Regions from separate parts of the Streptomyces sp. NPDC059850 genome, predicted to be linked through region 4. Evidence: riboswitches for the same ligand, from Rfam matches in the RefSeq annotation. Region 4 holds a riboswitch; each other region holds the start of a gene.

Region 1 (2,193 bases), on a different contig from region 4:
GACGACGTGTACGTGTACGGCCGCAAGCCGGGCACGTGACCCAGGGAGTGCAGCGCGGCTGCCCGGGCACGTGGTCGGGCAGCCGCACCGCTCACTACGGCGTGGGGCCTATGCGGGCCGGACGCTCCCGTAGATCGGCATCTCGGTGATCGGCGCCTTCTTCACCACGTCGCCCGGCTTCGGGGCGTGGATCATCATCCCGTCGCCGATGTAGAGCCCGACGTGGCTGATGTCGTCGTAGAAGAAGACGAGATCACCGGGGATGAGTTCAGAGGTCGAGACGCGCGTACCGGCCTTCACCTGGTCCCACGTGGTGCGCGGCAGCGAGACACCGGCGGCCTTCCAGGCGGCCTGGGTGAGCCCTGAGCAGTCGTAGGAGTTGGGCCCGGTGGCGCCCCAGACGTACGGCTTGCCGAGCTGCGACTCCGCGAAGTCGATCGCCTTGGCGGCCTTGGTGCCGGTGGTGGTGCTTCCGGAACCGGTGCTGCTGCCGGAACCGGTGCTGCTTCCGGAACCGGAAGAGGAAGCGCCGCTCGACGGCTGCTCCTGCTCCTGCCGCTGCTTCTCCTTGGCCGCCGCCTCCCGCTGCTTCTCGGCCAGCTCGGCCGCCTTGCGCCGCGCCTCCTCGTCCTTCTTCTTCTCGATCGCCGCCAGCCGCGCCTTCTCCTTGGCGGTCAGGTTGGCCAGCAGCTGCCGGGCCTGCGTGAGCTTGTCCTGGACGGACTTCTTCTTGGTCTTCAGCTCGCGCTGGGTCTCGGTCAGCGACGCCAGGCTCTGCGCGGCCTCGCGGCGCTCCTTGGCGGCCTTCGCCGCCTGCGTCTGGAAGTCGTCGACGGCCCGCTTCTGCGAACCGGCCATCCGGCTCATCAGATGGGACTGGTCGAAGAGGTCCTGCGGGTCGTTGGAGAACAGCAGACTCGCGGCGCTCGACGTCATGCCGCCGTCGCGGTACTGGGCCGCGGCGTACGTGCCGAGCGTGCGGCGGGCCTCGTTGAGCTTCTCCGTGTTCTCGGCGACCTTGTCCAGCAGCCGGTTGACCTTGGTGGCCTGCTGCTCGGAGCGCTCCTTGGCGGAGTTGTAGTGCTGGGTGGCGGTTTCCGCCTGGTGGTAGAGCGAGTCCACCTTCTCCTTGACCGCCTCGATCGACTGCGTGGTGCCGGGCTTCGGGTCGCCCGGGGCGGCGTTCGCGGTCTGGGACAGGAGGGTGACGGAGGCGAGGGCGGCGGTGGTGAATCCGACGGCCGTGCGGCGCCCGGTGGACGAGGCGTAGGTGGGTATTCGGGTCCGCGGCTTGCGGTGCGACGCCAAGGGAGGCGCTCCTTCCGTGGACCGCCTACCGGGTTAGCTGTCGGGTTCGGGCGGTACGGAAGGTTGCCCTACGGCCGTGCGCGGGCGGGACGGTCACGTCGTACATGCCGTACGTACGTGTCGTACCGCGCAGCTCGGGCCGATTCACCCCGGTGTTGCGTTGTGGGTCCCCGGCTCCGGGCGCTTGCGGCGTGGCCGGACTCGGCGGAGGCGGCCCGTGCCGACGCGGTTCGCCGACGGGTGTACGGACTGCCTGAGGGAGGACCGTAGCCAACTCGTGGGGCTCCTGTGAAGGCTGGTGGCCGATATGCCCGGAACCGTTTCGTGACATCCATATGCGGTCCATGCGTAGGCTGTCAGTGCGGCCGCCTAGACTCGGTGAGCGATGAGCAGCCTCTTTGACGACAGCTTCCTGGCGAATCTCGGGCCTCCGGACGAGGAGCCCCCGCCGCCCGAGGATTCCGCACACCCGGGCCCGGCCGGTGGTTCCGCTGATGCAGGCGACTCCGGCGGCGAAGAGGTGCCGCACCACCTCTTCACGGGCGCGTTCGACGCGCCGGTGCCGAGCGGCGCCCCCAGAGAGGCGTACTACCGGGATGGCGCGCCGCGCCCCGCCATCGACCCGGCGGCGCTCCTGGAGGGGCTGAACGAGCAGCAGCGGGCCGCCGTGGAGCACACCGGCTCGCCGCTGCTGATCGTCGCGGGGGCCGGGTCCGGCAAGACCCGGGTGCTCACCCACCGCATCGCGTATCTGCTCGGCACCCGCCATGTGCACCCCGGTCAGATCCTCGCCATCACCTTCACCAACAAGGCGGCGGGCGAGATGAAGGAGCGGGTCGAGGAGCTGGTCGGCCCGCGCGCGAACGCCATGTGGGTGATGACGTT
Region 2 (2,193 bases), on a different contig from region 4:
GCCCGGCGGGCCGAGCTGGAGGCGTTCGAGGGGTTCACCACCGCCGTACTCGGCGAGATCCCGCGCGGCGACTCCACCCTCCGCCTCATCAACCGAGGCCACCCCCCGCCGCTGCTGCTGCCCGGCGACGGCGAGGTGCGCCCCCTGGAGCCGGAGACGCCCGCGCTGCCCCTGGGGATGGGCGAACTCGGCGCGTGGCCCGACCGGGTGACGGAGCTGCGGTTCCCGGAGGACGCCACGCTGCTGCTGTTCACGGACGGGGTGACCGAGGCCCGCGACCGGCACGGCACCTTCTACGTCCCCGAGGAGCGGCTGCGCGGCCGCCGCTTCACCGGACCGGGCGGGCTGCTCGACGCGCTGGTGGAGGACGTAGCGCTGCACTCGGGCGGGGAGAGTTCGGACGACATGGCACTGCTCGCGGTGCGGCGCCCGCCCGGTACGAACGGAACGACGCCGAACGGAACGACACCCCCCGCTCCGGACACGGACCGTAGCCAACCGTGACGGGCACGGATAACGATTGACACACGATCAGCCCGCCGGAGGTTTTTACCATCCCTTTTCAAGTGAGGCGAAACGCCCCCATCTGTCCTTCCTTGGTTACTAAGTTCATGCCAAAGCTACGCGGATTCTTCAGAAGAGCTTGGAATCATGTCGCGCTCTCTATTAACGTTCGATAACGCAGCGCGGTCGACACAGCCGTCGCAAGGGCGGCACCGTGCGCCGTCGCCGAATCCCGTATGTACCAAGGGAACCGGGGAACCACCACCTTGGGGTGAATCGGGTCGAACCTGACCCGTAGGAGACCTTCCTGCTCCGAACCCGTCAGCTAACCCGGTAGGCGAGAGGGAAGGAAAGGAGTGCGCCCCGGTGGCGTCCAACAGGTCCGTACTGGACGAAGCTCCGTACCGCTCGTCCGGTACCGGTATCGGCACCGCGACCGCGTACGGAGTCGGCTTCGACGCCGGAGCCGGCGCCCGCCCCGCGGTCGGACTCGGTGCCGAACCAGATGAGCCGTCCGCCGCTTCCGTCGGCAAGGAAGCCGTCTGGGACGAGTGGAACCCCACCGAGGAGTCCATCGCTCCGCTGCGCGGCAGGCACCGCGTCGTCAAGCAGCGCGGCGGGACCATGGCCCGCAGCAGTGCCGTCCTCGGCGTCGGCGTCATCGCGGCGGTCGGCGCGGGCGGCATGGCGACCGCCAAGGACCGTCCGGCCGCACCCATCTCCATGCCGGACCTCGCCCACGTCGCCGACGAGGTCAAGGCCCAGCTCCCCGCCGCCAAGGACCTGCCCGGCATCGGCTCCCTGATGGCCGACGACCAGGACTCCGCCCAGCCCGCCGCGGCCACCCTCGCCACGAGCGGTGCCGACTCGGGCGAGGCGCTGCGCACCCGCATCCTCCAGCAGGCCGAGAGCCAGCAGACCGCGGCGGACGACGACCGGCGCGAGGCCGCGGCGCGGGCCGCCGCGAAGGCCGCCGCCGGCGACGCCGCGAAGGCCGCGGCCAAGGCCCGCGACCTGGCGGACCAGAAGAAGGCCGAGGCCGCCGCCAAGAAGAAGGCCGCCGAGGCCGCCAAGGCGAAGGAAGCGGCCGAGAAGAAGGCCGCCGAGGCCAAGGCCGCCGACACCCCCGCCAAGACCTCCACCTCCACCTCCGCCGGGTTCACCCTCCCCGTTGCCTCGTACACCCTGACCGCGGGCTTCGGCCAGGCCGGCGACATCTGGTCCGCCGACCACACCGGCCAGGACTTCGCCGCCCCGACCGGCACCCCGGTCAAGGCGGTGGGCGGCGGCACGATCACCCAGGCGGGCTGGGCCGGTTCGTACGGCTACCGCATCGTGCTCAAGCTCGATGACGGCACCGAGATCTGGTACTGCCACCTGTCGTCCATGGTCGTCACCTCGGGCAAGGTGTCCTCGGGCGAGACCATCGGCCGCGTCGGCGCCACCGGCAACGTCACCGGCCCCCACCTCCACCTGGAGGTGCGACCGGGCGGCGGCTCCCCGATCGCCCCGCTGACCTGGCTGCGCGACCACGGGCTGAACCCGTGACCCCCTGATCCGGCCGTCGCCGTTCCGACGGCCCCTCGTTCCGGCGGCTCTGGCGCTCTCTCCCCCCTTGACGCCAGGGCCGCCGGTTCGCTTTGTCCCCCGCCACCGGAATAGACGGGTCCGCCGGAGACGTTGTCTATA
Region 3 (2,193 bases), on a different contig from region 4:
GACCGCCCTGGAGCGCGGCCGTATCCCCGTTCACTTCCGGTCCCGCATTGTCGAACCTCCGCCTCAACCCCGCGAAACGCATCCGATTGACGCGCGTTCAGCGACTCTATTCGAAGCTGCCGGGATTTCCGATGGGCGAAGGAAATTCAGGGATATTTTTTGGTCACGGCGGCACAGTTGGCCATAGGGGCGGAGCACGCCGAAGGCCCCGTCCGGAGCGGACGGGGCCTTTCGACAGGAGTGGGCGACGGGTCAGAGGTTGACGCCGTGCGAGCGCAGGTACGACAGCGGGTCCATATCCGAACCGTAGTCCGCGCCGGTGCGGGCCTCGAAGTGCAGGTGCGGGCCGGTGACGTTGCCGGTGGCGCCGGACAGGCCGATCTGCTGGCCGGGGGTGACCTTCTCGCCGACCGAGACGCCGATCGACGAGAGGTGGCCGTACTGGGTGTAGGTGCCGTCGTTCATCTTGATGACGACGTTGTTGCCGTAGGAGCCGCCCCAGCCCGCCTCGACGACCTCGCCCATGCCCACCGACTGCACCTCGGTGCCCGTGGAGGCGCTGAAGTCGATCCCGGTGTGACTGCCGGAGGACCACAGGCCACTGGACGCCTGGTAACCGGTGGAGACGGAGGAGCCGTCGATCGGCGAGACGAACGTGTTGAGGCGCTTGCGCTCGGCCTCACGCGCGGCGCGTTCCTTGGCCTCGCGCTCCGCCTTGGCCTTCTTCGCGGCGGCATCGGCCTTCCGCGCGGCCTCCTGGCGGGCCACGGCCTCGGCCTTCGCCTTGGCTTCGGCGGCCTCTGCGGCGCTCTCCTGGGACAGGGCCTGCGCGTCGATCTGGTCGGAGAGACCGTCGCCCATCACCATCGCCTGCCGGAGACCGGTGTCCTGGGCAGACGCCTCTCCGGTCGCGGCGAGGGCGGGGCCGGCGATCCCGGCGACGACGCCCGAGGCGACCGTGGTGATGCCAGCGATGTTCGCGCCGGTGCGGACGGCGGTCTGGCTGGGACGTCGGTGCTTCCCGGCGGCACGGGTGAACGCCATGGTGTGGCGCACTCCTTTCCTTCCCTCTCGCCTACCGGGTTAGCTGACGGGTTCGGAGCAGGAAGGTCTCCTACGGGCCCCTCCCCCGGCCGGGGAAGGCGTCCGATTCACCCCAGGGACGTTTGGGTCCCCGGCTCCCCTGGCACTCACACCATGGGACTCGGCGATGGCTGTCCGTGCCGCGGGTGCGGCGGTATCCGGCGAACAGCCGCACTGACGCTAGACGGGCCGTGTTTCGATCACCAAACGGTTACGGGTTTTTGTTGTTCTCGCCACAAACCAAACGCCCCGCACATCGGACATATGGGAGGACCCCGGCGTCTTACTCGACGCCAGGGTCCTTGTGGGGGTAGTGCGTTGAGCGGCCTCAGCCGGTGATGACGGTCACCTCTCCGATGCCGAGCGCCTTCACCGGCTCCTCGATCCGGGAGGCGTCACCCACGAGCACGGTCACCAACCGGTCGGCCGGGAAGGCGCTCACGACCGCCGCGGTCGCCTCCACCGTGCCCGCGTCGGCGAGCCGGGCGTACAGCTGCGCCTGGAAGTCGTCCGGCAGGTGCTGCTCGACCTGGTCGGCGAGGGTGCCCGCGACGGCGGCGGCCGTCTCGTACTTGAGCGGGGCGACGCCGACGAGGTTCTGCACGGCGACATCGCGCTCGGCGTCCGTCAGCCCCTCCTCCTTCAGCGTCCGCAGCACCGTCCACAGGTCCTCCAGCGCCGGGCCGGTGACCTCGGTGGCCACCGAACCGCTGATCGCCAGCAGCGAGGCGCCCGCCGAGCCGCCGCCGGCCGGCGAGGGCGGCGTGGAGCGCAGCACCTGGCCGAAGGCGCGCACCCCGTAGGTGTAGCCCTTCTCCTCGCGCAGCACCCGGTCCAGCCGGGAGGTGAGGGTGCCGCCCAGGCAGTAGGTGCCCAGCACCTGGGCGGGCCAGACGCGGTCGTGGCGGTCGGCGCCGATGCGCCCGAGGAGCAGCTGGGTCTGGACGGCGCCGGGCCGGTCGACGATCACCACACGGCCGGTGTCGTCGGCGATGACCGGCGGGACCGACCGCTGCGGGGCGGGGCCGCCGGTCCAGGCGCCCAGGGTGTCGGCGAGCGCCTGGTCGAGGTCGACCCCGGCCAGGTCCCCGACGATGACCGCGGTCGCGG
Region 4 (2,193 bases):
GCCCCCGCCAGGCTCCGGCCATCGTCGTCGCGGCGGGGGTGACCGGTGCGAGCATCGCCATCCCGCTCTTCGGAGCGACCGGCGCCCAGGCCGCCCCCGCCTCCACCTGGGACCGGGTCGCCGAGTGCGAGAGCGCCGGGATGTGGAGCGCCAACGAGGGCAACGGCTTCTACGGCGGTCTTCAGTTGACCCTCGACATGTGGAAGAAGTACGGAGGCACGAGCTACGCCCCGCGCCCCGACCTCGCCAGCCGCTCCCAGCAGATATCCGTCGCCGAGTCGATCCTCGGCGACCGGGGCCCCGACGCGTGGCCCAGCTGCGCGCTGAACGCCGGGCTGAGCCACGGCGGCGACGCCCCGGACGTGAACCCGGGCAGTACGGCACCCCCGCCCCGGCAGGACGCCCAGCGCGGCGACTCGGACGGCTCGGGCGACTCGGACGGGCGGGACGGCGACTCGTCCCGTACGACCCCCGACGCGACGGACACGCCCCGCGCGTCGCACACCCCCGGCGCGCCGGACGCGTCCGACGAGCGGGAGCGGCCGGACCGTTCCGCCTCGGCCTCGCCCGACGGGCCGGACGGCGACGCGCCCTCCCCGTCCCCCTCCACCAGCACCGCCGACCCCTCGCCGACCCCCTCCGACACCGAGGGCGGCTCCAAGGGCTCCTCGGGGAAGCACCGGGGCGAACGGGACCGGGATGAGCGGCCGAGCGGACATGCTTCGCGTGGCGGTACGGACCGGGACGAAAACCCCTCGGATGGCGGCTACACAGTGCGTCCGGGTGACAACCTTTCAGCAATCGCCGAAAAGCAGGAGTTGGGCGGCGACTGGCGTCGGCTCTACGCGTCCAACGAAAAGGCCATCGGAACCGACCCGGATCTCATTGTCCCTGGTCAGCGACTTGACCTCACCATCAGGGGTCGGTAGTTCGGGGTGATGTGACCGGTTTGGCTCCGGTGAGACATACCTCTCGTCACATTTTCCGGGGCGTCCGTCCTGTCCGGTCTCTCCGCACCCGCCCCCACCTGCGCCGATGTGGGCAGAGTGACATCGATAACGGCCCTCTTCGCTGCGATAAGGGTGTTTGAACGTTTCCCGGACGTGTGTTTAACGTCTTTCCGCTCGCCACAACGAGCACCGTCGACCGTCACGCCGAGTCCTGCCGGCGGTCGTCCGGTACCGACGCGCCAGCGCCGAAGGCAGGAGCGGGGGACCCAAGGTAAGTGCCGGGAGGCCAGCGGAATCGGCCGAACGGCTAGGGGTGAAGCAGGGTGCGGACCTCCGTACCCAGCCGGGCAACTCACGCCCGAACCCGACAGCTCACCTCGTAGGCGTCGGTGAGGAAACGAACCAACATGTCCAATGCTCAGGGCAAGCACCGCCGTCCCTCCAAGGCCACCCGTATCACCGCGCTCGTCGGCCTCGCCGGAGCCGCTGTGGCCACTCCGCTCATCGGTGCGACGTCCGCCTCTGCCGCCACCAGCTCCCAGTGGGACCAGGTCGCGCAGTGTGAGTCCGGTGGCAACTGGTCGATCAACACCGGCAACGGCTACTACGGTGGCCTGCAGTTCTCCTCCTCCACCTGGGCCGCCTACGGCGGTACCGCCTTCGCTCCGACGGCCGACAAGGCCGGTAAGGCCCAGCAGATCCAGGTCGCCGAGAAGGTCCTCGCCAGCCAGGGCAAGGGCGCCTGGCCGGTCTGCGGCAAGGGCCTGACCTCCGGCGGCGCCCCGGCCGCCCCGGCGCCGTCCGCGCCGCAGCAGAGCCAGTCCGACTCCGCGCAGCCTCAGCAGCAGGCCCCGTCCGCCGAGCCGAAGGCCGCGCCGCGCAGCGCGCCCGAGAAGGCCGCGCGTGACCAGGCCCGCGGCCCGATCAAGAAGGGCGACGGCGAGTACAAGGTCAAGTCCGGTGACACCCTCGGCAAGATCGCCAAGGCCGAGGACGTCAAGGGCGGCTGGAAGAAGCTCTTCGAGCTGAACAAGAACATCGTCCAGAAGGCCGACCTGATCTTCCCCGGCCAGCAGCTCCACCTGAGCTGAACCGCCACACCGTAGACGACGAGCCCCGGCCGGGTGCGCCGCCCCCACGGTGCACCCCGCCGGGGCTTCGGTGCGGTTAGGCTCATGCTGCTACCGAAGACCCATACGAAGGAGATCCTCGTGCCGTCCATCGACGTCGTCGTAGCTCGCGA

The links. Region 4 has a riboswitch for cyclic di-AMP ahead of ACFV9T_RS36895 (transglycosylase family protein). Riboswitches for the same ligand answer to the same signal wherever they lie in the genome.
Region 1: another riboswitch for cyclic di-AMP. It lies ahead of ACFV9T_RS11960 (NlpC/P60 family protein); the one in region 4 lies ahead of ACFV9T_RS36895 (transglycosylase family protein).
Region 2: another riboswitch for cyclic di-AMP. It lies ahead of ACFV9T_RS38000 (M23 family metallopeptidase); the one in region 4 lies ahead of ACFV9T_RS36895 (transglycosylase family protein).
Region 3: another riboswitch for cyclic di-AMP. It lies ahead of ACFV9T_RS17345 (M23 family metallopeptidase); the one in region 4 lies ahead of ACFV9T_RS36895 (transglycosylase family protein).

The regions. Positions count from the first base shown of each region.
Region 1 covers NZ_JBHWJI010000011.1:145,390-147,582, reverse strand. The annotation lists gene ACFV9T_RS11965 (L,D-transpeptidase family protein) at 1-39, shown strand, start outside; gene ACFV9T_RS11960 (NlpC/P60 family protein) at 109-1,308, opposite strand; cyclic di-AMP (ydaO/yuaA leader) riboswitch at 1,315-1,510, opposite strand; gene pcrA (DNA helicase PcrA) at 1,694-2,193, shown strand, end outside.
Region 2 covers NZ_JBHWJI010000075.1:4,488-6,680, forward strand. The annotation lists gene ACFV9T_RS37995 (PP2C family protein-serine/threonine phosphatase) at 1-504, shown strand, start outside; cyclic di-AMP (ydaO/yuaA leader) riboswitch at 718-859, shown strand; gene ACFV9T_RS38000 (M23 family metallopeptidase) at 871-2,052, shown strand.
Region 3 covers NZ_JBHWJI010000018.1:73,527-75,719, forward strand. The annotation lists gene ACFV9T_RS17345 (M23 family metallopeptidase) at 253-1,044, opposite strand; cyclic di-AMP (ydaO/yuaA leader) riboswitch at 1,058-1,220, opposite strand; gene ACFV9T_RS17350 (M16 family metallopeptidase) at 1,412-2,193, opposite strand, start outside.
Region 4 covers NZ_JBHWJI010000068.1:31,894-34,086, forward strand. The annotation lists gene ACFV9T_RS36890 (transglycosylase family protein) at 1-929, shown strand, start outside; cyclic di-AMP (ydaO/yuaA leader) riboswitch at 1,184-1,351, shown strand; gene ACFV9T_RS36895 (transglycosylase family protein) at 1,358-2,041, shown strand; gene eno (phosphopyruvate hydratase) at 2,162-2,193, shown strand, end outside.